Regions from separate parts of the Nitrospira sp. T9 genome, predicted to be linked through region 2. Evidence: riboswitches for the same ligand, from Rfam matches in the RefSeq annotation. Region 2 holds a riboswitch; each other region holds the start of a gene.
What was found. Region 2 has a riboswitch for cyclic di-GMP ahead of ACTRXD_RS18655 (sigma-70 family RNA polymerase sigma factor). Riboswitches for the same ligand answer to the same signal wherever they lie in the genome.

Region 1: linked by a shared signal. The riboswitch ahead of ACTRXD_RS13580 (fibronectin type III domain-containing protein) and the one ahead of ACTRXD_RS18655 (sigma-70 family RNA polymerase sigma factor) in region 2 are both predicted to bind cyclic di-GMP.
Region 3: linked by a shared signal. The riboswitch ahead of ACTRXD_RS08130 (Flp family type IVb pilin) and the one ahead of ACTRXD_RS18655 (sigma-70 family RNA polymerase sigma factor) in region 2 are both predicted to bind cyclic di-GMP.

The regions. Positions count from the first base shown of each region.
Region 1 is NZ_JBQKUP010000037.1:151,475-161,650, forward strand. It holds gene ACTRXD_RS13545 (PAS domain S-box protein) at 1-1,059, opposite strand, end outside; gene ACTRXD_RS13550 (response regulator) at 1,075-1,536, opposite strand; gene ACTRXD_RS13555 (sensor histidine kinase) at 1,523-3,103, opposite strand; gene ACTRXD_RS13560 (DUF488 domain-containing protein) at 4,156-4,503, opposite strand; partial or broken gene ACTRXD_RS13565 (DNA-3-methyladenine glycosylase I) at 4,573-5,151, opposite strand; gene ACTRXD_RS13570 (hypothetical protein) at 5,475-5,921, shown strand; gene ACTRXD_RS13575 (cupin domain-containing protein) at 6,039-6,404, opposite strand; gene ACTRXD_RS13580 (fibronectin type III domain-containing protein) at 7,167-8,357, opposite strand; cyclic di-GMP riboswitch class I at 8,424-8,505, opposite strand; gene ACTRXD_RS13585 (Ig-like domain-containing protein) at 9,303-10,176, opposite strand, start outside.
Region 2 is NZ_JBQKUP010000041.1:410,313-420,488, forward strand. It holds gene ACTRXD_RS18635 (6-bladed beta-propeller) at 1-1,956, opposite strand, end outside; gene ACTRXD_RS18640 (cold shock domain-containing protein) at 2,228-2,449, opposite strand; gene ACTRXD_RS18645 (LptF/LptG family permease) at 2,778-3,863, shown strand; gene lptG (LPS export ABC transporter permease LptG) at 3,892-4,980, shown strand; cyclic di-GMP riboswitch class I at 5,282-5,372, shown strand; gene ACTRXD_RS18655 (sigma-70 family RNA polymerase sigma factor) at 5,459-6,337, shown strand; gene ACTRXD_RS18660 (cell wall hydrolase) at 6,338-6,907, opposite strand; gene ACTRXD_RS18665 (hypothetical protein) at 7,351-7,908, shown strand; gene trxA (thioredoxin) at 8,077-8,424, shown strand; gene recN (DNA repair protein RecN) at 8,450-10,176, shown strand, end outside.
Region 3 is NZ_JBQKUP010000032.1:282,677-292,852, forward strand. It holds gene ACTRXD_RS08105 (OmpA family protein) at 1-279, shown strand, start outside; gene ybgF (tol-pal system protein YbgF) at 335-1,765, shown strand; gene ACTRXD_RS08115 (DUF362 domain-containing protein) at 2,208-3,239, opposite strand; gene ACTRXD_RS08120 (hypothetical protein) at 3,265-4,182, opposite strand; gene ACTRXD_RS08125 (phosphatase PAP2 family protein) at 4,841-5,848, opposite strand; cyclic di-GMP riboswitch class I at 6,672-6,752, shown strand; gene ACTRXD_RS08130 (Flp family type IVb pilin) at 6,848-7,018, shown strand; gene ACTRXD_RS08135 (Flp family type IVb pilin) at 7,175-7,378, shown strand; gene ACTRXD_RS08140 (TadE/TadG family type IV pilus assembly protein) at 7,626-8,051, shown strand; gene ACTRXD_RS08145 (TadG family pilus assembly protein) at 8,103-9,218, shown strand.

The DNA.
Region 1 (10,176 bases), on a different contig from region 2:
GATTATTTCCAGAGATTGACCATGAGAAAGCACCCAGTCATCATCGTATTGAAGCTTTGCCGCCGTGTCGGGAGGTAAGACGTCGTGAACGGTTTTGCCTATCCAGTTTTTGAGATCAATATTGAACACCTGCTCAAATTCCGGATTCAGATACATCAAACGAGACTGTTCGTCTTTCATATAGGCCAAACCCGGAAGATGGGCCATGAACTGTGCAAAGCGTTCCTCGCTCGCCTGAAGGGCTTCTGACATCGTGGTGCGGTCGGTAATATCTTCTGCCAGCCGGGTGATCCGATATGGATGCCCCTCCTGATGATGAAAGATGAACCCGCGTTCATGGATCCAGCGAGTCGACCCGTCTGTTTTAATGATTCGATAAATCTCGTTATAGCCTCCGGTGCTATTCAACTTCAGATAGGCGTTCCTGATACGGTCCTGATCTTTAGGATGAAGGGCTTCAAGCCAATCCAAGGGGTTTCCGGCGAGCTGAAGAGCCGGGCGGTCCCAAATCCTTTCATAGGTCGGGCTGATATACAATAATCTTCTTGGTTCTTGAAAGTCGGTTAGCCAAAAAATCCCCTGATAGTGCTCCATGAATTGGTGAAACCGTTCCTGAGCTTCTTTGAGCGACAATTCGAGTAATTCATTTTTAATTTTCAAGCGATGATGCTGGATGACTTCCGTCACGAGCGCCGGCAATAAATCCAAGTAGTCGCTCTCGGACGCTTTGACCAAATAGTCATTCACTCCGGCTTTGAAGGCTTCAATGGCAATCTGTTCGGATCCATTGCCTGTTAAGAGAATAAACGGCGATACGCATTTCATCTGACGCAGGGTGCGAAACAGCGTGAGGCCATCCATGCCTGGGAGCTTGAAGTCGGCGATGATGATGTCAAATTCCGAAGGAGAGTGTTCCATATGGCGAATGGCTTCCTCCGCACTTTCACATTCAAGAAGGGTGTGAACATCCTTCTTAAGGGAACGGCGGATCGCGATTCGCTCATGGAAATTGTCTTCGATGAGGAGTGCTGATAATCCGGAATCCTGGACTAGGGACATGGGTTACCCGTTCGTTTAAGCTGTTAATGGCTTGGCATAGGGTTCCACGCAACTCCAGAACGTCCGTAGAGATTTTAAGAGGTTGGCGAAGTTGGCGTACCCGACCGGTTTTTTGAGGAACGCCGTACATCCGTATTCATATCCTTTGTTCCGGTCGGTCTCGAGGGTTGAATTCGTGAGAATGATGACCGGTAAAAACCGGAACTGATCGTTCGCCCGAATCGTTCTGAGAACCTGATGGCCATCCAGCTTTGGAAGTTTAAGGTCCAGAAGGATGAGGTCAGGATCAGGAAAGATGTTCGATTCCAGATATTTTCCTTGATGAAACAGGTATTCCAGACATTCTTCGCCATCTGACACGATATGCAGATGATTCCCAAAGCCGAATTGTTCCCAGGCACGTTTGGTGGCCAGGACATCGTGGGGATTATCTTCCGCCATTAAAATCGTTAAATTCCTGGTTTCATGCATCATCATAATTTTCTCCAATCGGTACCGTAAATGAAAAAATGCTGCCTTTGCCCAATTCGGACTTCACGCGGATTTCTCCGCCAAGCCTGCTCACCGCATTTTTGACAATGGCCAAGCCGATCCCGGTTCCCTCATATTCCCTGTTCGTATGCAATCGTTCAAAAACCTGGAAAATTTTATCCTGATAGGGTTCAGAGATCCCAATGCCATTGTCCTCGACGGTGAAGGTGATCACGCCATGAGGTTCCAACCTCCAATTCATGTTCAGAACTTTTGGGGAGGAGTGGTTGAATTTGACTCCATTGGCGAGGAGGTTCTGGAAAATCTGTTTCAGAAGGTGTTCATGGCCAAGGACAGTTGGCCATTCAGCTGGTTGATGGATTTCCACGTCTTTATCGAAATTCAGCAGGAAAAGCGTTTTGGCAATGATGTTCCCGACGTGACAGATCTGCGGAACAAAATCTTTGATATTTAACCGGGAGAGTTCAAGGAGATCGGAGACGAGCTCTTCCGCCTCGTATACGGCGGTGGTAATGCCGGTCAAGTACTCGCTTTGTTCGGAGGAAACCTTTGTAGACAAGTCTTCCAGCAGAAAATCCGCATAATTATGAATCGCTCTCAAGGGTGTTCGTAAATCGTGGGAAACGGCATAGTTATAGGCTTCCAGTTCCTGATTCTGGTTGGCTAGTCGTTGATTTAAGCGTTTGAGCTCAGCTTCGTGTTGTTTTCTGGCTGAAATGTCTACGACTGAACTGAGCACCATGAAGCCGTCCGGCGTGCTGATGGGGTTCAGGCCGATTTCTACGGGAAATTCACTTCCGTCTTTACGTCGGGCAAAGAGATCCCGTCCGGCTCCCATGGCCCGGGTGCTTGGGTTTTCCAGAAATGCCACGCGATGTCGGGCATGATCCTGCTGAAATCTTTTGGGAACGAGAGTGTCGATGGATTGTCCGATTAATTCATGTTGTGAATACCCAAAGAGAGTTTCAATTAATTTGTTGGCCAAGACCACGTTTCCGAGATGGTTAACAATCAACATGCCACTTGGAAAGGCATCAACAAACACGCGTAGCCGATGCTCCCTGTCTTCCAAATCATTTTTGGTCAGCTTCAAATCCTCGAGGAGAACAGACATCGTTTGGTTTTGCTCTTTGAGTTCCTTGGTCTGCAAGCCATATTTGACTTCGAGATCTTCCTTGACCGTCTGAAGGTCCTGTCGGGAAGCGATATTTTTTAAGGTCATATATCCAGTTACCAAAACGCAAAGAGTCGATAGGGAGCGATTAATAACCGCTGTTTCATATCCTAGCTTTGAAATAGAGCCCCAATAGCCGAGAAAAATAAAAAATATTGCGCCGATTATCGCGATTTTTGTGGTCCAGGGATGATTGAGGGGGAAAGTGGCCACGACAACCAGAATGTACAGACTGCCCATACCGATCCCAAGAGGGGTCAGGCAATCCACCACAAAGATCCCCAGTGCCAACCCCACAATGAGAGCCCTCTGAAGGTTTGGCTGTGGCTGTTCGGCTGTTAGGATGGGAACCCCCATGGTCAGAGATTTGAATGACATGTTATCGACTCGCTTTTTCCATTGGTCCATACAATGAATGAGTCATAACAGGAAGCCCGGGAAGATTCGATGCACGGGGGAAATTGATTTCAGGGGATCGCGTTATCCGGACTGCCGGAGCTGGATCTGATGGCAGCCTGAACCCTCCGAATTTTATCGGTGGAGGTAGTCTATGGCACAGAAATTGGACGAAACGGTTCATGCTCCGGCGCACCACATGGCCATAATGTGGAGTCCTCACGCAGGACTCGTTTTGGTCAAAAGATGAACACCAATATCCTTCGACCTTTGGTTAATGATGACTTAAGGAAATGCCGAATGCGCACCTGAGAAAAATGATTGTTCTATCAAGCCGACTTTTGAGTAGAATGTTGAATTTGCCGTTCCATTGGCAAATCCTCGATCATGATGCTCCTTCCCGTGAACATTGGGATCGAACTTGTGCCATCTCTCGACATGATAAAAATAAGGCAGGATGAATGGGAATGAAGAATAATTTAAAATAATGCGAAATAGTAACGATTTTTTTTATTATTCGCAAGGAAAATGCTTTCAATTTAAGAAGGTTAACTTCAAAAAATTTTCTTATGGAAGTTCCTTAAAACAGGAGTCGTGAACGGTGCTAAGCCCTCTGGGTTTGATCCTTCCGAAATCGGTACGGACGTGTTTACGAAGAGTGAATTGAGAGATCAACATCACTGGTCCGGGTGGGTTCTTCCAATAAATCACCCTCTGCCAAAAGGCCTGATTGTTTTTGTGGTGCCATTTCGTGGCGAAAAGGGCGAGTAGCAGCAGAGCCTGCCAGGATCGAAAGGGGATTCTCCCGGCAGGGGTTGAATTCCATAATGGTTTAACAATATTTGAACGAAGGCCGTATTGGACCAGAAACGCGTATCGCCGACGTTATGCCCCATGTCATTGCCACGATTTGAATTGTTGGTAAGAGACATTCGCTAAACCGGCCACACAGGCGATTCCGCATCCTGTGAGATCCTCCTGAAGAACCGCTTTCATGTGGATTGATCCAAAAGGCATGGAAGGATACAGTCCCCTCATCTAAAATGATGAGCGAGATAGACTTTCAGGGCGACCGCATGATTGTATTTCTCGTTCTTGGCCCCAAAAAGAATAGTCACCGGACTATATCGGGCTCGTTGCCAAAGGTCCTCAACGGCATTGATATTCTGATCAAGCTCGGTGAAATACCGTGTCTGAAATTCTTGCCATCGGGCCGGGTCATGCCTGAACCAGCTACGCAGTCTTGTTGACGGGGCAAGATCTTTTTGCCACAGATTGACGCAAGCCGCTTCTTTTGAAAGTCCACGTGGCCACAGCCGATCAATGAGAATCCGACATCCGTCATCCGGGGCAGGGGCGTCGTATACTCGTTTGATCCTGATGGTGGAGGGGGCTGCTGTTCGGGAATGGCTTGTTTCTTGAAAAGTGGTCTGCGCGGAATGGTTTGAGGGATGTCGAAAGCAATCCGTGGTATGGTCATTGACCAATCCGGCCGCTTGCATGTGTGCGTAGATCACGGTACTCCCCACAAATTTAAACCCTCGCTTCTTGAGATCTTTTGAGAGGGCCTCGCTCTGAGAAGTGGTGGCTGGAACTTGTGCCATTTCATTCCAGTAATTGATGATTGGGGCCCCTCCCACAAAGTCCCAGATGTACTGATCAAAAGATCCGAACGCTTCCTGAATTGTGAGAAACGCTTTGGCGTTTGTGATGGCCGATTCAATTTTAAGACGATTCCGAATGATCCCTGTATCTTGAAGAAGCGCCGCTTTTTTTCTGGAATCGAAGCGTGCGACCTTTTCGGGATCGAATCCGGCAAAGGCGCGACGATACCCTTCACGACGAAGGAGAATCGTAGACCAGGATAAGCCGGCCTGTGCTCCTTCCAATGTCAGCATTTCAAAGTGGCGGTGGTCTTCGTGGACAGGGATTCCCCATTCTTCATCATGATAGGGAATGAAGTGTGGTTTGGTGCCTACCCATCCGCAGCGGGTAGGCTCCTTCCCTAGGATGGTGGTTGTGCGTCCCATGTAAAATCACTGGCTTTCTGCGGAAGAACCTATTTGTGTGCCCTGGTCTTAAACCATGAAAACCTCTGTGCAAGGGGAACCAGGTGAAGGCTACGAATTCCTGAACAGGGTGTCAATGGATCTTTCGTGACTTCATTGCGCTTCAGTTCATCAGTGTGAAGGTCTCTCGTTTGTAGGGCTACGTGAAGCCATGATAAAATACGGCATGCCTTCAATTGGAGGGGGATATGAATACGTTTATGATGCAGTTCCCGCCAAAGTCCTTCCGGTTAATCCGTTGGATCATATGCCTGCTAATCTCTGGAGTAGGGGTAGGTGTGACTATGAGCAATCCTCATGCCTTTGCAGAAGCCACCAATGTTCCCTGGGAATGTTCCGGATATTCTGGAGATGCTCAAGCCCGATGCGTGACCACGTTGATGGAGCTTCAGCAAGAAAAGATCGATACCTTGGCAAAACAATTGAAGGCCCAGGAGGGGATAGTCAACCAGCTCAAAGAGAAAGTGGATCGTCAGGAAGCGTTAGCCCTGAGCCAAGTTCAGACCTCTAAGCAGAATTCCCGGTATCGGCCGCCTTATGTTTTCCCCTACGCGTACTCCTATGGTTCTCACTCTGGCTATGCCCGGTTGCCACCTAAGGGCTTTTACCTCAATTCTCCATGGGGATATTCACGCTATTACGGCCATAGTCCCGGATATTGGGGATATGGGCCTCCTGCAATAGGGTTTGGGTTCAGGTTTGGAGGAGGCCATCGTCATAACAACCGATAAGCATTGCACTAACATCTTTAGCCTCTTTTGGATATCTCCAATTGCCACGCCCGTGGACGGATTATTAGCCGGCGGTTAGGACTGGCTCTCTGTTGGGTGCTTTCATGGAAACCTGTTTCAATCCAAATCGCGATGCACGGTCTCCGGGGAAAAGGCCTGGGTACACACCGCGATATACTCAGCTCCCTCCGGGCCCGGGGTGCTGTATCGCACCCATTCATTGCGATAGGCGATGACCGCCTGACCGGCATTTACCTCAATCACCCCTTCTTTCGTTTCCACCCGCAATTGACCTGACAGGACCAGGGTATATTCATCGAACTCCGGCGTCTGGCCGGGCTCTTCCCATCCGGAAGGACTGTTCATCCGCGCAATGCTGATCTGATCTGTGCCGGAATTGACCCGTCCGATAAATTCATCGATGAGTTTGGGTTTATTCCCTGCAGGTTTAATTCTTGTGGGTTGCTCGATCAGTTTAGCCATCCTGTTTCATTGACCTCCTGTTGGTGTTTTGAAGGGCGCATCGACCGGGGACTTCGCTCGTCAAATTTTATCCCAAGCTTAATGGCCTGTCATCGTAATTGCTATTGAAGTTTCCATATGGCGACCGAAAATCTAAATCAGGCCGGAACAATAAAATGATGGGTGCCGCGGGGTTGAGGAAATTAACGTAAAGCCGTCACATCTCTCTCTCCCATAGTGGAAACGGTAAACCACGATAGAATGCTTACGACAATCTCTCAAGAAAAATTTTTGAAGTCATTTTATAAGTGATAACAAATAGTCCGGCCGGTTCCAAATTTAGAATAGCCTCAGATACCATCTGGCAGCAAGGAAAAGGTCGGGGTCGCATTCGGAATTGCCTAATTTAGACAATTGGAATCTGTCTTGGACGAAAGGAATTTGTTGGAGTGGGTGTGCCGCGTGGGGGGCGGGGCAGGAATAAAAATACTAATGGGGGATTGCCGGGTTTTTTCAAGTGAGGGGAGTAATTTTTTTGAGCGACATTCAGTGTGCGGTGGCCGTTTGGATGTCTAACTAAATTATTGCCTACCATCGGTGCAGAGACATTCGGTTCTTAACCCCGGTTAAAGTCCCTTCTGGCATTCCGGGTCGGACACCTCAATTTTGAATTCCCCGGAATGCTCCTCGGCTACGGTCAACAGTCTTGTTTCGTGTCACCCCCAAATATCTCGGATAATTTTTACTCATGCACGCCATCCAGGGAATGGAGAAGCGTGTGAGTTATCTCGTTCGTCTTTGTCTTTTCACATTTCTAAAGTCTTTACCAGAGCTGACCCTAGAACCCTTTGTGAAATTAGCCTGAACGGTCCTGTTTCCCGTTAATGTTAATGAACATGTCGCAGTCCCGGTACAGCTGCCGGACCATCCCGAAAATGTCCAACCATTTCTTGGGTTAGGGGTCAAGGTCACCACGGTTTGATTTGGGTAGTTGGTTGAGCACTTTCGTCTTGGGCAATTAATTCCGCCAGGAGTCGAAAGGACGGATCCACTCCCGCTGACGAACACCTCCAGTTGAGCCATTACTTGGGGAGTAGTGAGCTGCAGGGGGGGCGACCATGCGGATCCATTGCCGTTGGCATCCCGCGCCTTCACGGTATAGTAATAGGAATTGCCCGGACTGATCGTTTTATCCACAAAGGCATTGGTGGTGGGTTGCCCGATGACTACATTATTTCGGGCCACATCATATCCGGTCACGCCGACATTATCGGTTGAGGCTGTCCATGAAAAGGCCACTTGGGTGCCTGATATTGAAGTCAACGTGAGATTTTGGGGCACGGACGGCGAGATCATATCTTGTGGTGGGACGAGTGGGATCGATACGGAAAGTGGACTAGACGATGCGGATACATTCCCGCCGGCATCCCGGGCTTTGACGGTATAGAGGTAAGTCATGCCCGGACTGATTGTTTTATCCACAAAGGCATTGGTGGTAGATTGCCCGATGGCCACATTGTTCCGGGCCACATCATATCCGGTTACGCCGACATTGTCGGTTGAAGCTGTCCATGAAAAGACCACTTGGGTGCCTGATGTTGAAGTCAATGTGAGATTTCCAGGTGTTGTCGGCATGATGATATCGGGAATTTTCACACTCACCTCTTCCGAGGGTAGACTTTCGTTGTTCGTCTGATCATATGCCGTGACTGTAAAATAATAGGTGATTCCCTGCGACAAGTTCTGGAACACATATGAAGGGTTGAGTCCGATATTTTTTGTGGTGTTATAGGTCCCCTGGGATGTTCCCATGTACACATTGTATCCCTTTAAATCCGGTTCCGGACTTGCGTCCCAGCTTAGTTGGACTGAAGATGCTGAGAATGCGGGGCTGGCGAATAATCCGATGAACAGGAATGCAAGACCTGCAACCGTTCTGTTGGCGAAATTCCAGGGGATCATAGGGGGGACCATAGTCGACTCCTTGTGGTATTCGGACCGAAGTCCTCATCCTCTCCTCCCCCTGCCAATGATGCTTCCTTTGGTAGCCGGACGATCAGGCGTGGGGACCTGACTCCTGGCTTTGCGACCCTACTTCACAATAGGTGTGCCGTTTCGGGAAGAGGATTTCATGAATTGGCGGACTTTCTTTTGCCGTCTGTTGCTCTGGTTTGTACCTCAGACCTCCAAACGGTCTGCCGAACTATATCGGGTCTGTAAAGAAAAACTTTAGGGATAGCAGCGATATGGATGTTCAAAAAACTTATGAAAGAAAAATCTATAAACCAACGGCAGGAAAACGTGATTGATGCAAAGAAATGAACTCGTTACTGAGCTTTTTGTATCTCTTTGGCATGAAAATTTGATGATAAGAATGCGAGCATTGGGAACAAGAACACGACAAATGCTAAGTAGGATTCTGGTCTGTGAATGTGGTGTGATCTCTATTTGGAAAGAAATGACCTCATTTTTCCTTTCGACTAATAGCGAAATGTGGAATCGCCCAGGGAGAGGATTTCTCCTTCATACTTTCTGGTTGCCATCAGGTATCTCTATTGGCAAAACGAGGAAATACATTCACATCAATATTTGCATCCTGGCATCCTATCAAAGAAATAGGCATGCCTTGCTGATCGCTTTCTGCTAAAGGCTGGAATGAATGACACGGTTGAGGGAGGATTAGTTTCCAGTTTTCCATGTCGTGTTTCATAAAATGGAAGAGACTTTCCGTTTGTTGGTTGTATGAGGGCCTAACATGATGGTTTGTCCGTATGGCAGTTGCCTTTACATTTTGATTGACGGGTCAGCTGAGGTTAAGGTCTCGCCTCGTCCTCCGGATGGCAAATTTTCAGACATCCATTCATCAGGTTGTGCCCGAGGTCTTATGTCGTTACCATTCTTGTGTTTGTAATATTAGTGCTACTGAATTTCCCAGTCTGTGGAAGTGGCTCCGGGAAAGCCGGTGGATGTGATGGCCAAACCGTTCATCAGCCAAACTGCCACTCCTCCATTGCTGCGGTTGCGCCAAATGATATCGGCTTTTCCGTCACCATCCACATCGTTTGCTCCCGACATCTGCCATGCCACCGACACTGTCCCAGGAAAGCCGGAAGAGGCTATCGCCGTTCCATTCATGAGCCATATGGCGGTATTGCCGTCTGTAGTGTTACGCCAGACGAGGTCGGCTTTGCCATCGCCATTGGCATCTCCAATGGCTTGAATTCCCCAAACCGTCGGGGCGCTCCCTGGAAATCCGGTGGAAGTGATGGTCAAGCCGTTCATCAGCCAGATGGCCACTGTGCTGCTGGTGTCATGACGCCAAATGACATCGGCTTTACCATCCCCATTCACATCTCCCACTCCGGCAATCTGCCACCCTAACGAGACACCTGCCGGAAATCCTGTCGAAGCAATCGCCGTCCCATTCATGAGCCATATGGCGGTGTTGCCATCAGTGGTGTTGCGCCAGAGGAGGTCGGCTTTGCCATCACCATCCATATCCTTGATGGCTTGAATGTCCCAATTCGTGGGGACAGTGCGGAGAAAGCCCGTGGAATTGATGGTCAAGCCGTCCATCAGCCAGATGGCTACTGCGCCGTTGACGCTATTGCGCCAGACAAGGTCGGCTTTGCCGTCCCTATTCAGATCACCCACTCCACTCAGGGCCCATTCCCTGGACAACTGACCCAGAAAGCCCGTGGCTGCGATGTTTGTACCATTGAGCAGCCATCCGGCTACGTCGCCGGTTTTTGTGTTTCGCCAGACGAGGTCGGCTTTGCCGTCCCCATTCAGA
Region 2 (10,176 bases):
CGTGTTGAGAAGGATGTTGGTGCTGGCGGGAACGGAAACGTTGTTGTTGGCGTCTTTAAACCAAACGTAGACGGTTTTTGTGCCATCGGTTGGCGAGGTGGTAAAAGGAATCGTGGCTCCAAATTTTTGTTCCGGTTCCACTTCAACCCACCCAGGCATGGTCCCGCTTGGAGTCATGGGGTTTTCAGAGATGAAATAGGCAGCCACTCCGCTATCCACGTCTTTAGCTGAGATGGTGGCGACCATATCAGGACTATTGGTCATGTAAGCCCCATGATTAATGACGATGTCAGGATTTTGAGGTGCCGAGATGTCGATCAAAACCGGAATAGCGGTCTGCTCTTCAGATAGCTGGCTTTCAGCTCCATCCTCGGTCACCGACGTCATGGCATAAAAATATGCCGTGTTATTTGTGAGGCCACTGTGAATATATGGAGTTGTCACACCTTCAATCTTTGTGGAGGTATCTGTTGAGAGGTTTGGTTCAGTACTAAAATAGAGGTTGTAACTGACCGCATTGGGAACTTCGAGCCAACTTAAGATGTTTTCTGTATCTCCGGGTTTGACGGCAAGATTGATGGGGGCGGTAAGATCGCTGGCAACCCGTTTTTCTTGTTTGCCACGATTGAGTTCATCCTCAGTTGGGGCAAACTTGGTTAAACGGTGGTTGCCGCTGTCTATGACGTACACAAATCCCTCTTTGTCCACCGCAATCCCTGACGGGAAATTCAGCTGTCCTTCGGTTAATCCACGATTTCCCCACGAAGTGAGATAGGTCCCGCTAGAATCAAATTTTTGGACACGGTGATTTCCGCTGTCGACGACATACACATATCCTAAAGGGTCGCAGGCCACACCCCATGGGGCTTTAAATTGACCAGGGGCATTCCCTTCCTTTCCCCACTTCAGGAGAAAGTTTCCTCGTGCATCAAATTTTTGAATCCGATGGTTCCCCTCATCGGCAATATAAATATTCCCAACAAAGTCAACTGCGAGGCCGCGTGGATAAAAGAAGGCGCCGTCATATCCCCCGTCACGCCCCCACTTAAGCACAGGGGAGCCGTCGGAGAGGAATTTTTGAATTCTGGCATTGCTGGTATCCGAGACAAACAGATTGCCTTGTGAATCGGTGGTAACACCCCAGGGGACATCAAATTTCCCCGCTTCCGCCCCTCTCCAGGCAAAACCGAATTTTCCCCATGCGTTGATAATATTTCCTTCGGAATCAAACTTTTGGATGCGATTATTCCCACTGTCCGCCACATACACATCTCCTTCGGGGGATGTGGTAATGCCCCGCGGGTAGTAAAATTTCCCTTCGGTTGAATCAGGTTCGTCTCCCCAACGTGCAAGAAATTTTCCCGATCGGTCAAACTTCTGAATTGAATGATTGTCCGTATCGCCGACATAGATATTTCCGTCTTTATCTATAGCAATGCCGGTTGGTGATTTGAATTCTCCATCGTCGACGCCTTCACACCCGATTTGCATCACGGGGAGGTAGGGCGAAGGAATGGACATTACCTCTTCGGATAATAGACTTTCACCCTCTTCCGTGACCACAGAAATGGCATAGTGATAACAAAAGTTATTGGCTAGGTCGTTATGTTCGTAAGGAGAGATCGCTCCCTCAATGCAATTGGCTTTTTCTTTGGTTATCCCAACTTTTGGGATGAAATCCTCTTGGCCTGCGACTGGCCTGGTTAGTTCGTTGGGCTTAATTTGAACGCCTTTGGTGGTCATGAAGTAAACGTTGTAATACAGGGCTTCTGGGACAGGATCCCAAGTCAGGGTAATTCGCGTGTGATCAGGATTAGCGCGTAGGTTTGCTGGTGCCTGTGGAATATTGGCATCCTCGTTTTTGCCTGCTCCCCAGTCCTCCACTCCACTTTCTACGGTCACAGTCTTTCGATAGAGCGGATTTCCATAAAATAAAACATCGAAAAGTTTTGTCATGCTGTTCCCCTGAAACTGATGAGGCAGTTGTGTGAAATTTGTAATTTATGCAATAAATTCAAATACTTACGGCAAAGTCTACCAGGAGAAAAAGAGGGAAGTCAAGGAAAGTCCCAGCAAGCTATTTACCTCTTAGACTTCTTTGACAACAAGTCAAAGACGAGGAATTCAAGATTATTCCGTTGAAGAAAAGTTGAGATCTAATGTCCCAAAAAATTCACCCTTTCGTTATCAGCAAATAATGGCGAGAATGCGACAGAGATTTACCACTTTAAGATGGTTGGCCGATTCCTGATTTTGTGACGTTTGCAGCCTGTGGACCCTTTGCTCCCTCTACCAAGTCAAATTCTACCGATTCCCCCTCTTTTAAAGACTTAAAGCCGTCTTCTTGAAGTGCGGAATAATGGACAAACACATCCTGTCCACCTTCAACTTGAATGAAGCCAAAACCTTTTCGATCATTAAACCATTTTACCGTTCCCTTACTTCTCATGATGGCCCTCCCCATTAGAGTACTTGTGGATATATATTTCAAAAAAGTTGTGCGTGTTTAAAAAGATAAAAAGAAAAGCCGAAAAAGGAGTCAATTCCTCTCTCGGCTTCACGGCGTAATATTCTTCTCACTTCTTTACCCATTACAAAAACGTAGAGGATGTAGCACAGTTTGCAGAATCTGTCAATAAATGACAGGAGGAAATTCATTCCCTACTATTCGCCTATAGGCTAATTATTTCGGATATTTGATTGAAAACGAAAAAAGGGGCCATGCTAATCAGCCAACATATTTCATCACTTTCCACTTATTTGAATTGTCCAAAACCTTGATCAGACTCCTCGATCGGTACATTTTTTTTGAGTTGCTTTCCCCATTTTTGACCAGCCTGACCGGATTGTGTTTCATCATTTTTACCAAGGAAATGCTACGGCTGGTGGATTTAGTGGTATCCCGAGGAATTAGTTTAGCGGGCTTGGGGTCTATTGTGCTGCATTTGCTTCCTTCCTTTTTAGTCCTAACCTTACCAATTGCCTGCTTGATTGCTTCAATTTCGGCATTTAATCGCCTATCGTTTGACAATGAGATCATGGCCATTCGTGCTGCGGGGGTCAGTTTCTGGCGAATCAATCTTCCTGTGGTGGTTTTTTCCGGCATCGTATTCCTTTTAACGGTATATCTTTCTCAATGGGGCCAGCCTTGGGCCAAGGTGTCATTGAAGACTTTGGCTCTGAGCGTCATCGAAGATGAGTTGACTCTTGCGGTTGATTCGGGAGTGTTTAATGAACCGATCCCCGGACTCATGGTGTATGTGCCACACTCGGGGAATGCTTCTGGCGATAAGGGAATCTTTATTTCGGACCAACGCAATCCGGAGCAACCCTTGATAATTGTGGCGGAGAATTTTCACATGTTGAAACAAAGCGAACGTCAGCAGTTTGGCATTCGATTGTTTAAGGGTGCCATTCATCAAATTCCCAAAGATTCCAATAGTTTTCATCGGGTTATCTTTGATACCTATGATTTGTGGCTTTCTTCGCCTTTTACCTCCGTGAAAGATAAGACAAAACGGAAAACCTACCAAAACCTCACTCAGCAATTGGAGGAATCAGGTGGAACGGACGCAGGAGCCCTTCGTCGATTGGTAGAGTTTCATAAAGACACCGCCTTTCCGGTCGCCACCTTTGTGTTGGGGTTATTGGGCGTCCCGGTGGGGATTGTGTCGAAGCGGTCCGGGAAAGCTGGAGGGTTTGCGATTGGGGTTCTCGTGGTTATCGGATTTTATTTATTAAATGTATTGGGAGAGTTTCTTGTGACGACGTTGGTGATCTCTCCGTTTTTCGGTGCGTGGATGCCTAACATTATCCTGGCCTTCTTTACAGGGTTCCTTCTATTTCAAGCAGGAAAACAATGATCCAGAGTTCTTTCAAACAAGTTAGATCATGAAAAAAATTTCTTGGTATGTATTTGGGAAATTTAGTCGCGTCTTCGTAATGTGTCTTGTTACCGTGCTGACGATTTATCTTGTCGTGGATTTTTTTGAAAAATTGAGAAAGTTTTTGAAATATGATGCAGACCTAAGCGTTATTTTAAGCTTTTTTGTCTATCGAATTCCCGAAATTGCTTTTCTCTTAGCCCCGCTAGCGGCTCTAATGGCATCAATTTTGACGGTTTGTGGGCTTAATCGGACTCGTGAAATCACGGCGATGCGCAGTTGCGGATTAAGTTTTTATCAAATTGCCATTCCCTTTTTTGTCTTTGGCGGGTTTGTGAGTGTCGTGGGTTTGAGTTTGACGGCCGTGTTGATTCCTTTGGCCAATATTAAAGCTGAATTTATTCAATCTGTTTTAATCCAAAATAAACCAGAACCCCTCTTACTTACTCCGGAACGTTTATGGCTTCGGGTGGGACGCAATCACCTTATGCGAATTGATTCGGTGACAGAAGATGGGTTTCGTTTGAATGGTATTCACCAATACACACTTGATGATGGCTTCAGTCTCAAAAGCATTCTTGAAGGAGAATGGGCAACTTTTGTCGCTGAGGAATGGATAATGGAGCATGCGATTGAGCGAACATTTCCGGCTAAAGAACGCCTGCAAGTGAATGTTATACCACGGCAGACGTTGCCTCTCTCTCTCACGCCTGATGATTTTCAGAATTGGCTGGCTCAGTCTCCAGAACATATGTCCTTGTATCAATTGCATGACTATATTCAAAGGTTAATAGAAGATGGTCATAGTCCTCATCGTTTTTTAACTGATTATTGGTCTCGAATTGCATATTCTCTCGTTCCTCTGGTGATGATCCTGTTAGGGATCTCGGTGAGTCTCCGCGGAAGTGGTGTGCGTGAGGTTGGAATAGCTAAAGGGCTTGGGCAAACTCTGGCAATTGGGTTTTTTTTCTGGGCGGCGCATTCAGTAGGCATTGTTTTAGGACGCAATGGAGCGGTATTACCGATCATTGGCAGTTGGATTGCCACAGTCATGTTTTTGATCATCGGAATTAATCTTTTTTTGAGGCTAAAATGAAGGATCCACGATTGTCATGAAGGGCACTGGAAGGAATGTGTGATTGAGATTTGACCATCTGTTCCTGATCCGTATTCGTATTGGTTTTTGATGCTGTGCAATGTATGAATTTGTTAAATTTTCTCATAAACACGCAAGGGATTTTCTTAATTCCCCTTGACTCGGATCCGATAACATTTCAATAGAGATAGAGGTCGAAGAGTAGGGGAGAATCCGAAGACCCAAGACAGACAGTTAATCGGGGAAATCTCAAAAACCCACCACTTACAAGAGGTTGTAATTATCGAATAACGAATTCAACAGGTGACAAGGGCAAACTATCCGTGAGGGTAGGGCGCAAAGCCAAGAAACCCTGAGAACGTTGTTGTTTCAGGGTTCGTCTGGTTACCGAACTGTGTTGGTAGGTCCATGCGTTCGTTCATGCGCCCATTCTCTGGAATTAGGCGCTTTTTTTTGGTCACCCTGGAAAGGCCAAAATATGGACGAAGACGCACAACATTTTACAAAGACAGCAGTTGGTATCAAAGAACTCAACTCGTCTCACCCCGGTTCGGGTAGTCCTGACCAAGCAGAACATACGGAGGCACAGGGCCAGCTCGATCAGGAGCATGTTACTCGGATTTTATTAGAGTTTCTCCCGACCATTCGTCGGATGGCTGGAATTATGGCGTTCAGGAATCCCTTTTCCTTGGATGTCGAGGATTTGACGAGCGCAGGGGCTATGGGCTTGTTGTCGGCGTTGAAGCGCTATGATCCAACACGGGATATTAAATTTCGCACATTTGCCGAATATCGTATTCGTGGCATGATGTTAGATGAAATTCGGTCAATGGATTGGGTTCCTCGGTCTGTTCGATCTCGCCGAGATCAAGTACGACAAATAGTTGAAGAGCATCTTCAGAAAAATGGGGTGCCACCGACTGCACAGGAATTGGCAACGCTGTTGGGCGTACCTATTGAGGAAATAGAAGGAGTGGGCGGGTGTGATCCTCGTTTAATTAGTCTGGATGAGCCGGTTGGGCAGGGAGAAGATGAATGCACCCTCCGTGATGTTTTGCCGGACGTCAACCATCTGGACCCTTTTGTGGCCTGTGCGGATGCAGAAATGAAAGCGGCATTGTCAGCGGCGCTCCAGACATTATCGGCACGCCAGCAAGAGGTGCTTCAATCGTATTATCATGCCGGATTGACGATGAAAGAAATTGGTCGGCAAATGGGTCTGACCGAGTCTGGCGTCTGTCGGGTACATTCCGGTGCCATTCGACATCTACGCATAGAGTTAAAACGTATTGAGGATGGAGGGGGCAGCGCGCCTCGACCCAGGAATTTACGAAAAACGCCCGTTGTCCGCGACTAATTAAATGGTTTGCTTATTGAAAAATTCGTGTCCGCCAATTTTTGCCACTTTACGGTTGAACTGAGCCCACCGGGGAGTTTTGACCAGTTGGGGATTATAAAACAGTACCGCCCCATCCACCACCTTCCGCCCGTCTTGTACAACCTTCCAGGCTAACAAACTATCTTGCATGATTCGATTTGTTTGATCAAAATCTACTTCTTCTGGATTACGTCCAATCCATGGTTCAAACTGTTTGGCACGAAGAACCGTGCCCTTGACCGTGCCGTCGCTGTGGTATTTGAGAGCCATTCGGTTCCGAATGACGGCCGCGACAGCTAACTTTCCAGCAAAACTTTCCCCACCGGCTTCCAGATAGATGGTTAGGGCGGCTAAAATGTCGTCGCTGTGGCTGGATTCCTGCCCATGGATTACTTTTAGATGCAATGGTGATACAGGCGAAGAATACGAAAGAACCGATGCCGTATCGGCCGAATTTACGGGTGTTGGTGAGACGGGGAGTAAGCATATGGACAAGGTTTCTACGCCGATGATGAGGATACATGACAACAATGTTTGGTTTCGTTTCATTTTATCCCTTTAAATCTTTGTGGGTTTAAAATTTTTACGCATTAATTTTATGTTTAGATATTGAGGAGTCAGGTTCAATAAAATTCTTCTTGGACACGGTCTTCCGCAAAGTACATGCCATTGACGTTTTAGACTGGTCAATGGAATGTGTTTTTAGGAGTCTTGTGTTGTAGGGAAGGGTTTGGTGTTAGACTTTTTGTGTTTTCATAAGTAACAAGTGGCCGTTACCTACCATTGTGTCGTGGTTCGGGACATCAAAGATTAGGCCACACGTTTTATAATTTAATAGTGATTGAAAACAGGGTGATTTCGAGATTCTCGTACTGATCAAAAATCTGACAATCTTAAAAATGGGTTAAGTGAATCGTCGAAAAGTATGGAGAAAGAACAGAGAATCTATCGAGAATGATGTCTGTTGCGCGATTTTAGTGATGGAGGGGAACATGAGCATTTCGTCGGTGAGCGAACGAGTAAGGGAAATGATATGTCTCGGAGTGGGAGTAATTCTTCTGGGTACGTTACCGCTTTCCAATGGTTGGGCTCAGTCAGATCAGGTACCTGTCCTGCCTATTCAACCTCTTGCGCACGCTAAAGTGTATTTGATGGCCGGAGATTACCGTCGAGCAGTAGGGGCTTGCCAGGAAAATATTGACCGCAATCCCTCGGTTGAAGCATACGTGTATTTGGCCTATGTCTATGAGGCAATTGATGGCTATTTAGGATCATTAGCCATGCAGGAGGATTATGTGAAAGTGGAGCAATTAGCGCTGAATTTGACCGCACGGGATATTCTCGATCTCATTGATCCGCCAAATGTCATGCCTCGTATGGCCCAAGAACTCATTCATGAAGGCATTCGTCAACAATTTGATGTGACCGCAGCAATGGCCAATCGGTTGAGCCGGACGCGGACGGATGAATTATGGGCACAACAAACCCGTTGGCGTGAATTGAACCCTGATTCATGGTGGACCGGTACCCCGGATGAATGGCAGTGGTGAATGCTATCCCTGCCTTGCCTGGGAGTGAGGAGGTCAAACAGATCACACAGGGTGCAATGCTACTGAGTCAGTTAATCGTATATGAGTGAGTTGACAGTCCGACAAGAGCGGTTTTAGGATGCCAAGACAATCTGGACATTTTGTCGTATTTATCCAAGGAGGCAGTCAGTGTCTGAATTAGTGGCCAAAGCCGATGCAACGAATTGGGATGGGGAAGTACTGAAAGCTTCAGAGGTGGTGATGGTGGATTTCTGGGCAGTTTGGTGTGGACCCTGTCAAATGGTGGCCCCAATCGTCGATGAGCTTGCACAGGAATATCAAGGCAAACTCAAAGTCATGAAGCTCAACACCGATGATGCTCCAGAAGTTGCGGGAAAATATCAAATCATGAGTATCCCAAGTATTCTCTTCTTCAAGGGTGGCCAAGTTGTCGAAAAAATTGTTGGTGCAAGACCGAAGCAACAATTCAAACAAGTCATTGACTCGCTCCTGGCTCAATCCACTTCCCCTGCCTGATCAGCGGGACCGATGACTCGGTGTTATGCTGACCGAGCTGCGTATTTCCAACTTTGCCCTCATCGATCGACTCCATTTGGAATTTTCCCCTGGGTTTCTTGTCTTGACGGGGGAGACCGGGGCTGGAAAATCTCTTCTCATTGATGCTCTGGTGTTAATCACCGGGGGACGAGCCTCTGCGGAGCATATTCGGTTTGGTGCCGAGGAAGCTCTGCTAGAAGCCTGTTTTGTCATCCCACCGACCCATCCTCTTTCGAGCAGGTTGCAAGGGGATGGATACCTCCTGCCCGACCAACAGGACATTATCGTTCGTCGGATGTTATCCCGGTCGGGAAGGAATCGCAATTTCCTCAATGGGCAACTCGCCCCTCTTCAAACGATTCAAGACATCGGTCCTCAGTTGGTAGATATCCATGGTCAACATGATCAGCAATCATTGCTCTCCCCTAAGACCCAGCTCAAATTGCTGGATGCGTTTGGGAATCTTGAAGATGTCGTCGGATCCTATCAGGAGATGCACCGAGAATGGGTCGAGAAAAAGGCGGCTTTGGATGAATATGTGGTCAGGTTACGGGATCAAACCAATAGGCAGGATATCCTTCAATATCAATATGATGAGCTGGTCAAAATGCAGTTGCAGTCTGGAGAAGAAGAGACTCTCAGCCAGGAATATCATCGGTTGAAACATAGCGGTCGATTAGGAGAATTATCGAATCAAGCCTTTACGGCCTTACATGAAGGCGAGCGATCGGTTCTGGATCATCTGGGTGAGGTGACTGAGTGGGTACAAGAGCTTGCAAAAATTGATGCGCAAGGTGAATCGTGGGTCCCGTTGTTGGAAGTAGCGAATATGTCGTTGCGGGAAGTGACCGATAACCTTCGGGATTACAGGACTGGGATCGAGTATGATCCGGAGAGAATGGATCTGATTGATAGTCGGTTGGCCGGTCTTCAGCGGCTGAAAAAGAAATATGGAAAGCCGATCGAAGATTTAATTGAACTTACCAAGACCCTGGAGCAAGATTTAGCGCAACTCCAAAATGGAGAAGAGCAGGTGGGGTATTTGCAGGCCGAAGTGACCAGTCGATATGAATCGATGAAGGGCTTGGCAGAAGACTTGTCGGCCCGGAGGAAAACAGTTGCGAAGAATTTGGTCAAAGAGATCAAGCAGGAATTAGCGGCTCTTAAAATGTCGACAATGGAGGTGCAGGTTAATATTGAAATAGCCAACGGAGACAATCGATTTGGATTGGCAGGAATGGATCGGGTTGAGATGCTACTGGCTCCCAATCCTGGAGAACCGCTGATGCCATTGGGCCGAATTGCATCGGGTGGAGAACTGTCTCGAATTATGTTGGCCTTAAAAACCGTGTTTGCGGAAAATGATCAGACGCCTGTCGTCATTTTCGATGAAATTGACAGTGGGATTGGTGGGGAAGCCGGCATCGTCATGGGAAGTCGCTTGCGCCAGTTGGCTCAATTTCATCAGGTGTGTTGTATCACCCATCTTCCGCAGATTGCCTCGCAGGCTCATGCACAGTTTGTGGTTGAGAAAATAACGCTAGAGGACCGTACGTTAACGAAAGTCCATGAAGTCACGGGAGTTCATCGGGAAACCGAAATCGCTCGCATGTTGGGAGGAGGCACGCTAACTCCAACGATCAGAAAAACCGCCGGTGAAATGCTGGATCGGGGAAGCAGTCCTCACGTAGGCCCCAGTCATAAAAAGCCAAAAAAGAAACCTGCCCAAAC
Region 3 (10,176 bases), on a different contig from region 2:
TATGCGGAGATTACCATTGAAGGACATTGCGATGATCGCGGAACGGCTTCCTATAATCATGTTTTAGGTGAAAAGCGGGCCATTCGCGCCAAAACCTACCTCACCAGTTTGGGAGTCCCCGCAGAGCGACTTCATGTGATGTCATTCGGCAAGGAGAATCCGGCCTGTTGGGATTCAACCGAACCGTGTTTCCAGAAGAATCGGCGCGCTCATCTTGTTCTAGATATCAATGTGGCTTCGACTCCAATGCCCTATGTGGCTGACCGCCGGGATTGGTAGAGGTTTGTTGGCGGGCATAGCCCGTTTAGGCTTTCTGAGAGGATTAATGAAGATTATGCAAAGCCCTCATTCATTTTCGTATCGTTTGAGTGTTCGAATTGTCATTGTGGGGCTGAGTATGATCTTGGCAGGGTGTGTGGCTCAGCAGGCGGATGTGGTACGAATCAAGCGGGAATTGGACGCCAAGATTGCCCAGTTGGATAAGAGCAAAACATCACTCCAGGAAGCCGTGAGTGAAGCCAATAACGCCTTGGAGAAAGCGAATTCCCTTATTGCCAAACAGCGGGTTGAGATTCAGGAGTTACTGCATGCTCGTGCCGAAGTGATGGACCAAGTTGCTACCTTAAAGGAGACGGACCTCTCCCAGGTTCGTGGAGGGCTTGAAAGCAATCAGAACCAGGTCAATGAATTAACAAAAAAAATGGCGCGGTATGACGCAGATATGAAGGAAGTCAAAACCCAGCTTCAACAATCCGAGCCTTTGGTCCATCAACTTCGAGATCGTTTAGCAGGGGAAGAGCAACTCCTGACAGAGCAAGGAGGTAAGTTAGGCGAATTCCGGACTTCGTTAGTGGATTACCAACAGGTGCTATCTTCTCTTCGCCAACAAGTTACCCAACAGGAACAGCAGTTCGCGGATTTACGCAAACAACTTGATCTCAAATCTCAACAGCGTGATGCCCAGGCGCAGCAAGTTCAGGCGAATTTTGAAGAGGTTCGGCGAAGTATACAGTCGGTGGTAGGGACGTTAGAAAAATTCAGTGTCACATTCGGGGGGCGATTGGATGAACACGAGCAAAAACTTTCCCGCATGGCTGGACAATCCGGTAGTCCCCTTTCCTCGAATGCTCACATGCACGAAAGCCTCGAACCGTCGGCGCGGGCAGGGGTAACCCGAGATTTCCTTTCTCAACGCACTCCACTATCGCCTCGGTCGGATGCGATGGCTGGCTCACAATCCTCAAAGGAAAATTCTCGGTCAGTTTTGACCGGGGCGGTTGCCGCGTATGCTCCCACATCCCAACTATCAAAAACGTTGCCGGCTCCGGTAGGAACATCAGAGGCGGGTTCTTCCGGTTATGTCGATACGCGAAACGCTCAGGTGCTATACGACCGGGCGATGTCGCTACTTCGTCAGGGGAACTTTGCCGAAGCTTCCACGGGGTTTTCGACATTTTTGCGGACGTTTGCAGACTCTCCTTTGGCCTCGAATGCCCAATATTGGTTGGGTGAATGTTATTACGGCGAAAGACGGTTTCAGGAAGCCATTGATGAATTTGAGCGAGTATTTGCCTTTTACCCTTCCAGCAATAAAGTGCCGGCATCTCTACTGAAAATCGCCTATTCGCATATGGAATTACGCGAATTACCCATGGCGCGGTCAGTCTTTCAACAACTTGTACGAACCCATCCCCAAAGCCCAGAAGCCGGGAAGGCGTATGGTCGTCTTCAAGAAGTGAATGCCTTCCTCGATAATCCTTCCTAAACTTCCAATTTTTCCAGTGTCGTTTTTATTCTCGTTGGCTCCTGGAGTCTCATCTGGGTTTGTCACCTGTTCTAACGAACCTCGGTGTTCTTTTCCGGGGGAGGAAGTCTCTCTGCATCGTTCCTGACCTATACCGGCCAGCCGTTGGTTGGAATCCATTTGAAGAAGACATGAGGCAGCAGGTGAGAAACGTGAGGCGGAAGGTCAACGCTCGTTCCCTCGGATCATCAAGCCCGACATTGTTTATCGGTCGACCATCGTAAGATGACGGAAAGAGTGAGGGGATATTCTTTCGGATGGACCTCTGATGCCGATCTGAGGGGACGAGGGAAAGAGAGGTCGGAATATTCAGGGCCAGGCGCCGGAATGAAAGCACTAATTTGTCGGGTAACGGGAGAGGTATGGGAGGCCGGAAGGAAGGCGCCAACAGATCCTTGGATTTTCAAAGCTGAGATGAACGAAGGCCTTGGTGGGCGGGGATCTCCGGGACCAGGGCGAAAGGGCGGTGTACTGTTCGCCAAGATTCTCCCCGTTGTTCAATCAGCGATTCGTGAATAGGACCTAACCACTGGTCGGCTTTTCGAAGGTATTCGATTTTATCCGGATTAATTCCCATAATACGGCAGCAGGTAGCATCGACGGCCGGAAGATTCCTTCCCATGACCAGGACTCCGGATTGGACAGGTGTCCCCATTATCGGACCATCCCCTTCCATTCCGATTATGCCGTCGACAATGGCGAAATGAGGCTTGAGCGTCGCATTGATATCCAAAATGGACTGCGGGATTCCAGCCTGGTGTAACACATTCTTCGGCCATCCATAATAATTTCCAGGCATCACGCCAAAAAAATTTTTCATGGACAGGGTCGCACCAGCCCAATGGTGCGTTTTCATCTTGGCCAGCGAGACAACCCAATCGACCTCCTTGACTATTCGAGGAAAGGTCAATGAGGCCATCCTTGTCTGACCACCCAGGTTAGGCATAACTACCCCTTCCATTATATTCAGATCTTGAAAGGGGATGCGATCTTCGTACAGCACATCTGCCAAGCCGGATTCCTCTAAGACTAAAAGAGTATCATGGCGATGGCCTGGTCCTTCAGCCACGACGACAGACATCGCACCCAGGGAAAGGAACGCCTCGACGGCTCCTCGTACGACCAAAGGGTGGGTATTGATATGCGATAACGATTGATGTGGCTCAACCAAATTCGGTTTCAACAAAATGCGTTTTCCTTTGATCTCTAATGGGGTGATCCCCAATTCTTGGAACCCTTGGCGAATGAGGTTTGCCAAATCAGCCTCGTACATTTTGGCTTGACCGATGAAGGTCTGTGCGGTCAAGCGGGGGCCCGTTAACCAATGAAGCAGAGAAAACCCTGAAACAGCTAATCCCCCTCCGACCAAACAGGCCTGCAGCAATTGCCTCCTGGAAAGCGTTGGCTGTTCTGTGTATGTGGGTGGGGTGGTCATCGAAATATTCCTTGCCTATTCAGTGTCAGTTGCGAGTAGAAGAAGCGGGCGTTTCTTGGGGCAAAGATCTGAATAACGAGTGCAGACCATGAGAGGCTTTCACGGCGCACAGGAGCAAGGCTAGAGAGGGAAGAGGATAGGGCCCATACCGTTCTTGCAGTTGCAAACTCGCCCTGGCCAGCCCCTCCGTGTTTGCGGGTTTCAGCCCCCAGGCTCCCAAGCCCAGGAGGGCCCACCCAAGTGAAATGGGAGTCCGGAGGTGAGGGAGTTCATGTAAGAGATAGTCAAGGCTTCGTTTTACCTCGTGGATGGGGGTGGTGCCAGCCAGAGCTTGCAGAGCGATGGCGGAGCACTCCGGGAGCGGATGTAACTCTCTCCTGAACACGGTGGTACTGCCGAAATTCCATCCACCGTTTGTTAGTTGGCGGTTGATGAGCATCTGTTGCCCGGCAATGGCGCGAGGATGAGTGCTCAATCCCACCACCTGTAAGGCCAGCAGAGCGAGGGAAGTCGGTACAACCCAGCTATGGGTGTCGGCAATCCATGGCCAGCCCAGGATGGCGGTGTCGTGCCCAATAATTGAAAGATCCGGGGTAGGGAAATGTCGGCCGGTAAACCCTATGAGATAGTCGACCGCCCGGGATTGCGCTTCTTGATACTGGGGAAAGCTTTCCCAGGCGAAAATGGCGAGTGGTGTTGGCCAAGATGCCTCTGGGTGAGAGAGAGCAATGCTCACGCGTCCGTCGTCCGGCTGTTGTGAAGCTAAATATGCCCTTCCTCGGTTACAGCTTTCAGGATCGAACTCATATGCGGACATTGAGATAATGGCCCAGGCTGTTGCGTCCGGCCGTGCCTCTTCCCCGGAATGATAGGGGAACCCTCCGTTTGGTTGTTGCCAGGATTGGAGAAGCTCAAGAGCATGACGAAATGGTTTTTGAATCATAAGAAAAAAATTCAGGTCTCATGCAATGCGATTAAGGGTCGATATTCCATGTTGTTCGGTTTAAATCGAGGAAACCTTGAAAATTTTCAGATCACGCTTTGGTCATACCCTCACGTCCCTTCCGTCATTCCCGCTGGTAGTGAGCATGAATCCACCCGAAGAACTTCAACGATGGATTCCCGATAAAAAAATATCGAGGAGGCCGGGGAAGGGTGGGGGTAATGGTACCTCGTCGGAAGGCCCGGTGAGCAAAGAGTAAACCGACAAATATGGCTCATGCCTGCCGTGTCCCCACGCCATGCGTCTGTAGGGTTACAACCGCAGACAGCCTAATCCGCCCTACGCAATCACACAACGGCGCGGAGTCTCACGTTTTTGAAGGATAGGTCAGATTAGCAAGGTGGTAACCGACAATCTGTCTTCCAGGGTGGATTCCGGTGCAAGTGCGGCGGAAAGACGGAAGGTAGGTGTGAGAATCGGTGCGGTGGGAGAAGTGGCATGAAAGGAGAAAACCAAGATTCATCCGCTTTCAGAAGGTGACGGGTCACAGGGCTTTGAACAATGGCGTACTGAACCGGTAGCCAATCAAAAAACATTTCACACCCGATGCTTATCGAAACGAGTCAACTCCATACCGCCGGGGTCATCGGATTTAGGCTTACGGGTGTAATCCCGGCATGTCTGTGGAACTTTTAACGAACGTTATCTCTTGTTCTGGGTCGACAAATACTCCGTCAGCCTGGATCTCCTTTCCAGTCACAACCTGCCTTGCCACGTAAATGATGCAGCCGGCAGTCAATAAACCACCGAATACGTCGATCAGGTGATGCCCTCCATGGATAAGCACTCCTGGGAACACGAACAGATTGATGACGACCAGTATGGGGAACCACCAGCGAGTGGTGCGTGCTGAATACATAGCCAACACGGCCATGATCGTATGATACGAGGGAAAGGCCACCAGGCCTTCCATATCCCTTGGAGAAATGAATTTAGGCCCTTCAGCCCCTAGGCGCAATAATTCGGCACCATAGGCCGAGCCAACAAGCGGTCTTGCCGCCTGCTCAATTGTGCCGGAAATGTCATAGAGCACGCTTGTGCCAAATGCTGGAAACAGCGCCCAAAATCCAAGCGTCGCCAGACCTGAAGCGGTTATTGAAAGAATGAAGACATGGAGTTCTTTTTGTTTCCCTCCAAATCCTAAAATAAGAAAAAGAAATGCCATTTGCGGTATAGAAGATAAATAGGCATAACGCGTCAATTCATTAAAAAATGGATGGCGACCGGCAAATTGGACAATGTCTGGCCATGAATACCCGAACCAAGCATCGATCCGGACCAGAAACGGATCAATGGGTTCTCGCCAAAGCGGGAGCAGCAAATAGCCGAAAATCGATAGCACAATTGTAAACAGAAGAAGCAACCCAGTGGCCATCAATGTCATAGAAATACGCTCACTACGTCCGCTTGAACGGTAGAACAGCCCCACGGTAATCATGAAAATTCCCAAGGCAAAAAAAAGGGTATAGGAAAACCAATCGAAGCCAATATTGCGAACAAGGATCATGGCCAGATCGAAGACCGCCAGCACGAAAATGGTATTGCGTAAAAAACGTTCGACGGGCCATAGGAAAGGCTTAGACAGGGTAAAATTTCCCACTCTCATTATGCATATCCTCGCATTCGAATTGTGCCAATGTAGTTGTGAGCAGGTACTGATCGTGCCGTAAAATAGTGTCTATACTGTTGTGCACGGTTCAACGAACTTGTCCTGATCGACCTCGAAATCCTCATCATGAACAGAAGTCCTGCCACTTGTTTGCACTGAATCTCATATGAATTGTCTTCATCCGTGTATGTGTTGGTCCGATTTTTGAGCTTAACTTAAGAAAGTAGGTATGGAGGGCTAGCGGTTACCCGTAAAAATTTTCAACTAATCTACCTCATGGTCCAGTTGGGTGGACCCAGTTGGAGATGGAGTCAGAAATGGCATCGGGAATGGCTATGGTGTATTGGACTTGGCATTTATGCAAATGGCTTTTAAGCCTTCAGGCAAAGGCTTTTTCGGTATATTCCCTCATTATCTTGATAATGTGGCAAAGTTTCCTTTGTACCAAATCCTCATTCATCCCCTTAACCAAAGAAAAAGTCAGCGGCCCCTCTTCACATTCCGTCTGAGGTTTCACGGCGCGTTTCTCCTGTTTCCTTTTGTCTCACTCCTCACCCCATACGTTTTCTCATGTGCATTCCATCCAAAAATTTAAGCTGTTCTTAACAATTTCGATCTCCTTGGTCAACAAAGGGAGGCAATCCATCCTACCCTTACCTAATATGAAACATATTCAACAAAAAACATCGGCAAGTTTTTTCTGGGTAAGTCGATAATGAAACATGAAAACGAGGAGCCACAGAATGCGAGGTGGAAAACTTTCTTGGGTCCACGAACATTTATGCATAACTATGAAGCATGGATTCGGTCGGGTGCCCCTTCCCGAGAACGGCGAACACGTCGTAAGGCGTGGGCGCAAAACCACGGGTCAGGGTTGGTCCCTGATAGCCGGGTTGCCGAAGGCACGGAGAGCCAAGGGGCAACGTCTGCGTCAGAATATTCCGGGCAGTCTGGCGTAATGCACGTATTTACCTTCGCCCGTTAAGGAGATGCGCTATGGTTAACCAAGTGATGCGTTTCGTGAATGATGAAGAGGGAGCCACCGCGATTGAGTATGGGTTGTTGGCGGCTTTGATCGCCGCGGTGATTGTGACTGCTGTGACTGCGGTCGGAACTGCCCTCAGTACAACGTTCACCAACATTTCAACGGCCGTTGCTCCGAGTTAAAAGAGGGCTCGCCTCTGCAGGATTGCCTGGCAGTGCCGTTCTGGTGGCAGGTCACCGGAACGGCACTTCGGCCGAAGGCTACTTTTAAGGGCGGGTACAGTATTGATGAATGAAGAGATGTGAAAATTCAGATAAGGGATAGGGGAGGACAACATCATGCAGACGATTCTCCTGAATCACTGTCATCACTGGATAAAAAACCTTCTTGTTGATGAGGAGGGTGCCACGGCGGTTGAATATGGTCTCATGGCAGCGCTCATCGGCATGACGGTGTTGACAGCTCAAGCCGCCATGGGAACGGCCGTCGTGAATATGTACGAGGGGGCCATGGGTATCATCGCAGGAGCTCTGGGGAGCTAGTGGCGTTTCCCCTAACTGCTCTCTCATTCATTCATGCTCATCCTGTCGAAGAACCATTCGAAATATCCACTACCTGAAATCATTCATCTTTCGAGAAGTTCAAGGGGAAGGGGAGGTGGAATGGTATTTGAGGGACACAACACGAGATCTATCAGAAATGTCTGGGGAGGGCTGACACCATTTAAACATGCGTGGACATGGTCTGATCGATACCTCAAAACCATTTAGCCGGATGAGGAAAAGTGTTATGAAAACACCTCCAAGTCAACGATTTTCAAGTTTAAGACAATCCGAGCGCGGCTCGACGGCTGTAGAGTTTGCCCTCATTCTACCGATTCTTGCGTCACTTGCATTTGGGGCCATCGATTTTGGGCGCATGTTGTGGTTTAAGGAAGTCCTGGTGAATGCGACCCGTGTGGGAGCGCGCCAGGGGACATTGTTTGCTTCCGGCAATGGCCAGGCGGAAATCGAAGCAGCCATCACGGCTTCTCTTACCGCGGGAGGGGTGGATCCATCCGGGCTCTCGGTGGTGGCCAATGGGGTTGGAAGCCTACAGGGACAACCGTTAACTGTGGTGTCCACCATCCCCTGGAATTATTTTGTCATTGATAAACTCATTCCTGCGATTTCGACTCCTAACCTGCAAGCCTCTGTGACCATGATGATGGAATAAGACGAGGGAGAAATGTCCCAATCAGAACTTCAATGTGATGGAGATACAAACATGCGGAAGAAACAACGATGGTCTATTGTCTCACCGCTCTTGAACCAACGGGGCATTGCGGCTATCAACGGGGCGTTTATGGCGGTCGTAATGGGTATCATGGCCGGCGTGACGATTGATGTCGGGCATGCCTTACTTACACAAAATGAATTGCACAATGCCTCGGATGCCGCCGCGCTGGCCGCTGCGAGACAATTGGGTGTGACCTATCTTACCTTGCCCATCGCTGAGCAACAGGACATGGGGCGGGCATTGACCGGCAATGAACAATCACAAGTAACGGCTCAGGCGACCGCTGCGGCATTTGCCAACAGTGCCTCAGATGTCAGTAACTTATCGCTTTCGCAGGGAGATGTTGAATTTGGCATATGGGATTTCAATGCGCAGACGTTCAACCCCACAGTGAACCGGCCGAATGCCATTCGCGCGACTGTCCGACGTGATGGTGCGGCAAATGGTGCGATGCCGACATTTTTTGCCGGTATGTTGGGTGTGAGTACCATGGATATTTCGACAAGTTCGATCGCCGCATTGGGGACTTCAGGGGGACCTGTCCCACCGGGAGTGGCCGATGTGCCGTTTGCGATTTCCAGTAATTGGTTTAACGGGGTTGCCACCTGCGACGGGGGCATTCAATTTTCTCCAACCGGGGCCAATGGCTGTGCGGGATGGCACGTCTTTGATCAGACACCGGCCAATGCCAATAAGCTCAGACAAACTATTGTTGGGTTAAATGACGGGAGCTATCAGAGTCCAGGGATCATCCCAGGGCAGACTCAATTCACATTTACCGGTGGAGAAGTGTCGTCGGCATTTAACGATTTAATTGATCTTTGGAATGCGAAGAAGCAATGGAGTAATGACTCTGGACGGTATGAATGGGATATCAATCTTCCCGTGTACCAAGCCAGTTCTCCATCCTCTTGTGACAATCCCAATCAGTCTATTACCATCGTTGGGTATGCGAAAGCAGTGGTCACGGAAGTCAAGAAAAATGATATTCAAGCGGAAGTGAAATGTGATGGTTTCTTTGATGGAACGCCAAATCCTAACCAGGCTGGTGGGGGGGCTGGGGCGCTTCAGCCTCTATCGGTATATCCAAGGCTAGTGTCGTGATGACGAGTCAACAGCCGGGAGCATAAGAGCGTCTCCCGGGAACCTTGGTCCCTTTGGGTCGGTCATGTTTGAGTCGGGCTCAAAGGGACTTTTTTATGGGCTCCCTCTCTTAAACTCCAAGCGTCTAATTGCACGTCTGCTCATTTCCCCGACATGCGCATTCCTTTTAAAGAATAAGCTGACGAAGGACTCATTGTTGTTTGGTTTCGGAGCCAGAGAAAAATTTTCCCCCCACGTCCCGGTCTTTCCCTCTTGGCCTCTTCCCATCATTTTGTTTAGCCGTTTCCTGGAGTCTGTCCCTCCAGCATGCCCACGAATGCGGAAAACCATACCAGCACTATAAAGGGCACCTTTGAAAACCCTTGGTTTGGCCCGCATTCCTGGCTCTTGCTTGGAGGGACGGATTAAGGCCATGGGAATGAGGAGGAGGGGGAGGTCGTCGAGGCATTCACCCTGCTTCCTTGTCCTTGTCTTACGCACCCTGGGCCTTCTATGGCGAAGCCAGTTCCAGGACCCGGTAGAAGTTATATCTAAAATTCTTCATCCCAATCTTCATGCGAGCCCGCACAAGCTTGACGGTTCGAATCAGGTTGCCGCTCATCGCGGGCACTTGATGGCCGAAGATATGTTCGAGGTGGGCTCAAATACGAGTGGGTATTCATCTGGTCCTATTACGCTCGACATTTGTTTTCGGGGTCTGTTGAAAAAAGCCGCCAGCGGCGTTCTCGCCATTTTCCCGTGCTCACGTACTCAGCGTACGCTCCGCGCGTAAAAACGGCAGCGGCCTTGCTGGACGGACTTTTTTGAACCGACCCGGAGCCTTTGATGAGTAATCTAATCCTGGGCAAATTTGCCCTTGAACATCCTTATTATTCAACACTCCCTTTCGGGAACTCATCTGTCACTAACTTCTGATGGATTTCCGCTGATGACTGGCGGGGATGAGGGAGAGGGGATA